Regions from separate parts of the Nonomuraea sp. NPDC049421 genome, predicted to be linked through region 1. Evidence: riboswitches for the same ligand, from Rfam matches in the RefSeq annotation. Region 1 holds a riboswitch; the other holds the start of a gene.
What was found. Region 1 has a riboswitch for cobalamin ahead of AB0K18_RS01275 (ABC transporter substrate-binding protein). Riboswitches for the same ligand answer to the same signal wherever they lie in the genome.
Positions count from the first base shown of each region.

Region 1 (3,788 bases):
GGCGAACGGGTCCTACCTCGGCATGGACAGGTTCGGGATCGACACGATCTGCCCGTTCGACGACCGGGTGGCGGTCGTGGCCGCGATGTGCGAGCGCGGCCACGCCGGCCGCATGGTGCTCGGCCACGACTCCTACTGCTTCAACGACCGCTTCGACGCCGCCGTCGTACGCCGCCGCCACCCCCGCTACCACCTGCTCCACATCTCCCAGGACGTGCTGCCCGCGCTGCGCGCCAGGGGCGTCACCGAGGAGCAGATCCACCAGATGCTCGTCGGCAACCCCCGGAGGATCTTCGGATGACCGAGCACGCGACCCTGGGCGACTTCGACGTGAGCGCCGCCTGGCACGTGGCCGGCCCGTACCCGTTCCTGGCCAGGCTGCGCAGGGAGGCGCCGGTGTTCCGCAGCGCGCGGCTGGGGGCGTACGTGCTGACCAGGTACGCCGACGTGCGCGCCGCGTACGGCGACCCGCGCCGCTTCTCCTCCAAGGGCTCGCTGACGATCTCCCGCAGCCTCACCCAGGAGACCCGCGACAAGCTGGGCGAGCACGGCTCGTTCCTGTCGAGCTTCGTGGCCAACGTGGACCCGCCCGACCACACCCGCCTGCGCAGGTCGGTGTCGCGGGCGTTCACGCCGCGCGCGGTGGCCGCGCTGGAGCAGGAGTTCCGGCGGCTGAACGAGGACCTGCTCGACCGGCTCGCCCCGCGCGGTCGGGCCGACTTCGTCACCGAGATCGGGCACGAGCCGTCGGTCAAGCTGACCGCCCGCTTCATCGGCGTGCCGGAGGAGGACGAGGCGTTCGTGCAGGAGCACGTCAAGGACTGGTTCCAGCTCTTCCTGTCGCCGCAGCCGCCGCAGCGGCAACTTGAGCTGGCCGCGAGCTTCCTCGACTACCTCGCGTACGTGGACCGCCTGGTGGCCGAGCGCGCCGCGCGCCCGCGCGACGACTTCACGTCCCTGATGACCGCGCTCATCGGCGCCGAGCTGACCCACCGCGAGGTGGTCGAGCTGATCTCGACGATCCTGCTCGGGGGCAACGACACCGTGCCGAACCAGCTCGGCAACACCGTGCTGCGGCTGCTCAGGGAGGGCCGCTGGCCGGTGCCTGAGCCGCTGCTGGCGGGCGCGTCGGAGGAGTGCATGCGCATCGACGGGGCGTCGCTGGGGTCGTTCAGGTACGCGGCGGAGGACGTCGTCCTGCACGGCGTGACGATCCCGGCGGGCTCGCTCGTGCTGCTGTCCACCGACTCGGCGGGACACGACGAGAGCGTCTTTCCCGAGCCGGAGCGGTTCGTGATCGACCGGCCCAACGCGGCCGAGCATCTCGTGTTCGGCTACGGCATCCACTTCTGCGTGGGCGCGGCGCTGGGCCGGCTGCAGCTGCGCACGGCGCTGGAGGTGCTCGGGCGGCGCCTGCCCGGCCTGCGGCTGGTTCCCGGGCAGGAGATCGCGTACCGCAGGTCGCTCGTGGGCCGCGGGCTGACGGCCCTGCTCGTGGAGTGGTGATCTTCTCCTCTATGGTGGGAAATATCCTGATTTCCTGAGGAGGACGTGCATGGAGCCGGTGGCGGTCGGACTGATCGGGGCGGGACCCTGGGCGCGCATGGCGCACGCGCCCATGCTGGCCGAGAGCCCGCACACGCGGCTGGCCGGCGTCTGGGCCCGCCGCCCCGAAGCCGCCGCCGAGCTGGGCGCGCCGGTGTTCGAGCGGGTCGAGGAGCTGTTCGAGCACTGCGAGGCCGTCGCGTTCTGCGTCCCGCCCGCGGTCCAGGCCGAGTACGCCGTCCGCGCCGCCCGCGCCGGCAAGGCCCTGCTGCTGGAGAAGCCGCTCGCCGACTCGCTCGACGCCGCCCAGCGCGTCGCGGAGGCCGTCGCCGAGTCCGGCGTCGCCTCCCAGATGGTCTTCACCATGCGCTACACCGCCGCCACCCGCGCCTTCCTGGCCCGCTGCGCCGAGGTCGAGCCGTTCGGCGGGCACGCCGCCAACATCTCCGGCGCGCTGCTCGGCGACCACCCCTTCGCCACCCCCTGGCGGCTGGAGCGCGGCGCCCTGCTCGACGTGGGACCGCACGTGATCGACGTGCTCGACGCCGCGCTCGGCCCCGTCACCGCCGTGCGCGCGCACGGCCACCCGCTGCGCTGGATCGGCCTGCTGCTGGAGCACGAGGGCGGCGCGGTCAGCGAGGCGTCGCTGAGCATGGCAGCGGGCGGCGACGTGCCGCCGTCCACCATCGCCGTGTACGGCCGCACCGGCAACGCGGTCCTGCCGCCCCGCGACGGGGACGACGACCACTTCGCCAGGGTCGCCGAGGAGTTCGCCGCCACCGTCCGCAAGGGCGGCGGTCACCCCCTGGACGCCGCGCACGGGCTGCGCATCCAGCGGATCATCGCCGAGGCGGAGGCCCAACTCGCCCCTTGACGCGGCGGGCGTATGAGGGATTGATAGCGTTTGCCCGACGCGCAGAGCGCAGCGAAGTCCGGTGAGAGTCCGGCGCTGTCCCGCAACTGTCATAGCCAGGTCGCCTGCCTCCGCGCCGACGCACATCAACCCTCGTGGAAAAGGGTGATCCGTCACTAGCAGCGGGTCTCTCGGTTCCAACAGTGTGAAAGGACTACTCGTGAGGCCCGTACGCACGGCCTTCGCGGGCGCGCTGCTGGGAACGCTCGTCCTGGCCGGTTGCGGCCAGACCGGCACCACAGCCGGCCCCGGCGCAGCCCCCACCACCTCAGCGACCGCCGCCCCCTCCGCCGCCCCCTCCGCCGCCGGCTTCCCCGTCACCGTCGAAGCGGCCAACGGCAAGGTCACCATCCCCAAGCGGCCCGAGCGCATCGTCTCGCTCTCGGCCACCCACACCGAGACCCTCTACGCCATCGGCGCGGGCTCCCAGGTCGTCGCCGTGGACGACCGCTCCAACTTCCCGCCTGAGGCCCCCAAGACCGACCTGTCGGGCTTCAAGCCGAACGTCGAGGCCATCGTCGCCCAGAAGCCCGACCTCGTCATCCTGTCCGACGACCTCGACGACGTCGTCTCCGAGCTGGGCAAGGTGAACGTGCCCGTGCTCCACCAGCCCGCCGCCACCGGGCTGGACGAGGCGTACGAGGAGATCTCCGAGCTGGGCGCCGCCACCGGCCACCAGGACGAGGCCGACAAGCTCGTCACCGGCATGAAGACCGCCATCGACGACCTCGCCGCCAAGGCGCCCAAGGACACGAAGCTTACCTACTACCACGAGCTCGACCAGACACCCTACGCCGTCACGTCCAAGACGTTCATCGGGCAGATCTACGGCCTGTTCGGGCTCACCAACATCGCCGACGAGGCGCCCGACACGGCCGGCGGCTACCCCAAGCTGTCCGCCGAGTTCGTCGCCCAGGCCGACCCCGACCTGATCTTCCTCGCCGACGTCAAGTGCTGTCAGCAGAACAAGGACGCGCTGGCCGCCCGGCCCGGCTGGAAGAACCTGTCCGCCATCAAGGAGGACAGGGTGACCGAGCTCGACGACGACATCGCCTCCCGGTGGGGGCCCCGCGTGGTCGACCTGGCCAGGACCATCGGCGAGGCCGTCACCAAGGCCTCGGCGAAGACCGACGGCACGGGCTGACGATGGCGAAACCCGCCGGCCCCGGCCGACCCGATGGGGCGGCACAGGCCGGGTCCGCGCGGACCGACGTGGCGGGGCGGCCCCGTCCCGCCCGGCCCCGTCCCGCCGGCGCCCGGCCTGCGCGGGCGCGGCCGCTGTGGATCGCCGGGGCGCTGGTCCTGCTGGCCGGGTGCATGATCGCCGGCC
Region 1 is NZ_JBFAQA010000001.1:281,946-285,733, forward strand. It holds gene AB0K18_RS01260 (phosphotriesterase-related protein) at 1-301, shown strand, start outside; gene AB0K18_RS01265 (cytochrome P450) at 298-1,506, shown strand; gene AB0K18_RS01270 (Gfo/Idh/MocA family oxidoreductase) at 1,556-2,419, shown strand; cobalamin riboswitch at 2,427-2,546, shown strand; gene AB0K18_RS01275 (ABC transporter substrate-binding protein) at 2,619-3,602, shown strand; gene AB0K18_RS01280 (iron ABC transporter permease) at 3,605-3,788, shown strand, end outside.

Region 2 (3,788 bases), on a different contig from region 1:
TGAAGAAACTCGCCCGACAGGGTCTCGCGCTTGAACACGTTGGACACCTGCGGCTCGATGCACTCGTAGCAGCCGGCGATCGAGGCGATGGTGGCGGTCGGGGCGATGGCGACCATGAGCGAGTTGCGCAGGCCGGTCGTGGCGATCTTCGCGCGCAGCGCGTCCCAGCGGGGTCCGGTGGCGGCGCCGTAGTGGTCGGGGTGCAGCACTCCCCCGGCCGCCCTGGTCTCGTCGTACGACGGGTGCCTGCCGCGCTCGGCCGCGAGGTCGGCCGAGGTGTCGTACGCGGCCAGCGCGATCTCCTCGGCGATCCGGGTGGACAGCTCCAGCGCCCGCGGCGAGTCGAACGGCAGCCGCAGCGTGAAGAACACGTCGGCCAGGCCCATCACGCCGAGCCCGATCGGCCGCCACCGCTTGTTGGCCGCCTCGGCCTGCGGCGTCGGGTAGAAGCCGAGGTCGATGGTGCGGTCGAGGAAGCGCACGGCGGTCCGCACGGTGCTTCGCAGCCGCTGCCAGTCCAGATCGTCGCCCGCGAGGTGGGCGGCCAGGTTGACCGAGCCGAGGTTGCACACCGCGGTCTCGGCGTCGCTGGTGACCTCCAGGATCTCGGTGCACAGGTTGGACAGGTGGATGACGTTCTCGGGGCGGGCGGTCTGGTTGGAGGTGCGGTTGGCGGCGTCCTTGAACGTCATCCAGCCGTTGCCGGTCTGGGCGAGGGTGCGCATCATGCGGCCGTAGAGGGTGCGGGCCGGAATCTGCCGGACATATCGCCCGGCGTCCTCGTAAGCGCGATATCTCGCCTCGAACGCCGATCCGTACAGGTCGGTGAGGTCGGGCACCTCCTTCGGGTCGAACAGCGACCACATCTCGTCCGCCTCGACCCGGCGCATGAACTCGTCGGGCACCCAGTTGGCCAGGTTGAGGTTGTGGGTGCGGCGGGCGTCCTCACCGGTGTTGTCGCGCAGCTCCAGGAACTCCTCGATGTCGGCGTGCCAGCTCTCCAGGTAGACGCAGGCCGCGCCCTTGCGCCGGCCGCCCTGGTTGACCGCGGCCACCGAGGAGTCGAGCGTGCGCAGCCACGGCACGATGCCGTTGGAGTGGCCGTTGGTGCCCCGGATCAGCGAACCGCGCGAGCGCACCCTGGTCCAGGAGATGCCGATGCCGCCGGCGTACTTCGACAGCCGCGCCACCTGGCCGTAGCGGTCGTAGATGGCCTCCAGCTCGTCGCGGGGCGAGTCGAGCAGGAAGCAGGACGACAGCTGCGGGCGGCGCGAGCCGGAGTTGAACAGCGTGGGCGAGCTGGGCAGGTACGACAGCGTGGACATGAGCGCATACAGCTCGGCCGCCTCGGCCACGGTCTCCGACAGCCCGCAGGCCACCCGCAGGAAGAAGTGCTGGGGCCGCTCCAGCACGGCGCGCGTCTCGGGGTGGCGCAGCAGGTAGCGGTCGTAGACCGTGCGCAGCCCGAAGTACTCGAAGCGGTCGTCCGCCGCGTCCGAGACCAGCGCGTCCAGCTCGGCCGCGTGCGCGGCGACGAACGCGGCAAGGCGGTCCTGGACGAGCCCGGCCGCGTGGGTGGCGGCGATCGACTCGGAGAACGTCCGCACGCCGTGCCCGGCCGCCTCGTCGGCGATCTCCTCGGCCAGCAGCCGGGCGGCGACCCGGGAGTTGGCCGGATCGGCGATCACCCGGGCGGCGGCCTCCTCGATGGCCAGGCGGCGGTCAACCTCAACGATCTGGGTCACGTGCTCTCTCTCCTCGCGAGCTTCCCCATGAGGGCAGGCGAGAGCACGGCGGAGCGCGGCGCGAGGCGCGCCGGACCGCGTGTGCCAGACCCGCCCTCGAGGCCATGAACACTGCACACCGCTGGCAGGTCTTCGGGCTCGCGGGCCCGCTCCACGTCCGTGGAGCTCCTACTGGCCGTCGCTTCCCGGATCTCTCCAGTGCTCTGTGACGGCGGTCGTTCCCGCTCACCGCTGCGGGGCAGCCCCGGAATCGCACCGGGTTCCCTTTTGCTCCGCCTCCGAGGAGGCGAACCAGCGACGACCGAGATCCTACATCTAGTGGCCGTTCCCGCAACTACCCCAGCATGTTGTGGCTTTGGTCGTGTCGACCATGCCGAGATCCCGCAGCACGGCGCGGGTGCGGGCCAGCTCGGTGTCCAGCCAGTGGGCGAAGTCGTCGCCCGCGAGCGGGATCGGCAGCCAGCCCGCGGCCCGGCAGGCGGCCTCCCACGCGGCCGAGCCGAGCACCTCCTCGCACAGGCGCACGGCCGCCTCGCGGCTCTCCTCGTCCATGTCCTCGGGCCCGAACGCGCCCACCCACTCGGCGAAGTCGACCCGCACGCCGCACTCCAGCAGGGTCGGCGCGTCCAGCTCCGGCACGCGGACGGCCGAGGAGACCGCGAGCGGCCTGATCCGCCCGCGTTTGAGCCCCGGCCGCCAGTCGGACAGCGGCCCGGCGGCGGCCACGGCCCTGCCGGACAGCAGCGCGGCCACGGCCTCGGGCCCGCTGGGGTAGCCGGTGTAGTCGACCTGGCGGGTGTCGGCGCCGAGCGCCCGCGCGATCAGGCCGAACAGCAGGTGGTCCGGCTCGCCCTGTGACCCGCCCGCCAGCATGGTGTGGCCTGGATCGGCCAGCAGGCGCGCCCCGAAGTCGCCGAAGTCCTTCAGCGGAGAGGAGTCGGGGACGACCACGACCAGCGCCTCGCCGCTGAGCCTGGCGAGCGGGGTGGCGGTGTCGATGATGCTCTGGCCGTTGTTCAGCTCGGCCGCGGCCAGCGCGGGCAGGCCGCTCAGGGCCAGGTCGAAGCCGCCGCCCGGCTCGTACCCGACGGCGAGGGCCGCTCCCGCGAACGCCTGCCCGACCCGCTCCCAGCGCCGCCCGTCCGGCTTGAGGGTGAACCCGGTGATCGGCACGTGCCCGCCGGCCCGCTCCGTGCCGCAGCCCGCGATGGCGGCGGCCACTCCCAGCCCGCAGGCCAGAAAGCGCCGCCGGCGCATGTGCTTCTCCCCCGAATCCCCCATTACTCTAGGTTATTAACCCATTACGGCAGGCTATACACCGGGGTCATGGTCGCTATTCAAAATCGATATATGTTGCGCTTTTTCTTGATTTTCGGGCTTATTAGGCTTTACGGGCGACTCCGGCCATAAGGGACGAAGGGAGCGACCAGTCACCCACCAGCTTGGGCCGGTCCGGCCGCCAGTCCGTCGCCTGCACCAGCCCCGGCGGCTCCATCGGGAAGTCGCCGAAGAACGCCCGGATGCGCGCCGGCGAACGATCCGTCCCGCTGCCCGCGCGGCCCCGCGGAGGCTCCTCGTCCTCGCCGCGTGAGGTCGTGGCGTGCGAGACGACCAGGAAACTTCCCGGCGCCAGCCGCTCGCGCAGCGCCGCCACCGCGCCCTGCGGGTCGTCGGAGTCGGGCAGGAAGTGCAGGATCGACACCAGCAGCACGCCGACCGGCCGCTCGAAGTCGAGGAACTCCCCCGCGCCGGCCAGCACGTCCTCGGTGTCGAGCAGGTCGGCCTGGACGAACCTGGCCCGGCCGGGAGTGCGCCTGAGCAGGACCGCCGCGTGCGCCCCCACCACCGGATCGCTGTCGACGTAGACGACCTTGGCGTCCGGGGCCACCTCGTGCGCGCTGCCCTGCGTGGGCAGGCCGCTGCCGAGGTCGAGGAACTGCTCGACCCCGGCGCGGGCGACGTAGCGTACGGCACGCTGAAGGAAGGCCCGGTTCGCGCGGGCCAGCGGGACCGCCTCCGGGATCAGCTCGGCGAGCTGATCGA
Region 2 is NZ_JBFAQA010000056.1:15,489-19,276, forward strand. It holds gene AB0K18_RS49165 (ribonucleoside-diphosphate reductase subunit alpha) at 1-1,745, opposite strand, end outside; cobalamin riboswitch at 1,851-2,056, opposite strand; gene AB0K18_RS49170 (tripartite tricarboxylate transporter substrate-binding protein) at 2,061-3,026, opposite strand; gene AB0K18_RS49175 (SAM-dependent methyltransferase) at 3,127-3,788, opposite strand, start outside.
Region 2: another riboswitch for cobalamin. It lies ahead of AB0K18_RS49165 (ribonucleoside-diphosphate reductase subunit alpha); the one in region 1 lies ahead of AB0K18_RS01275 (ABC transporter substrate-binding protein).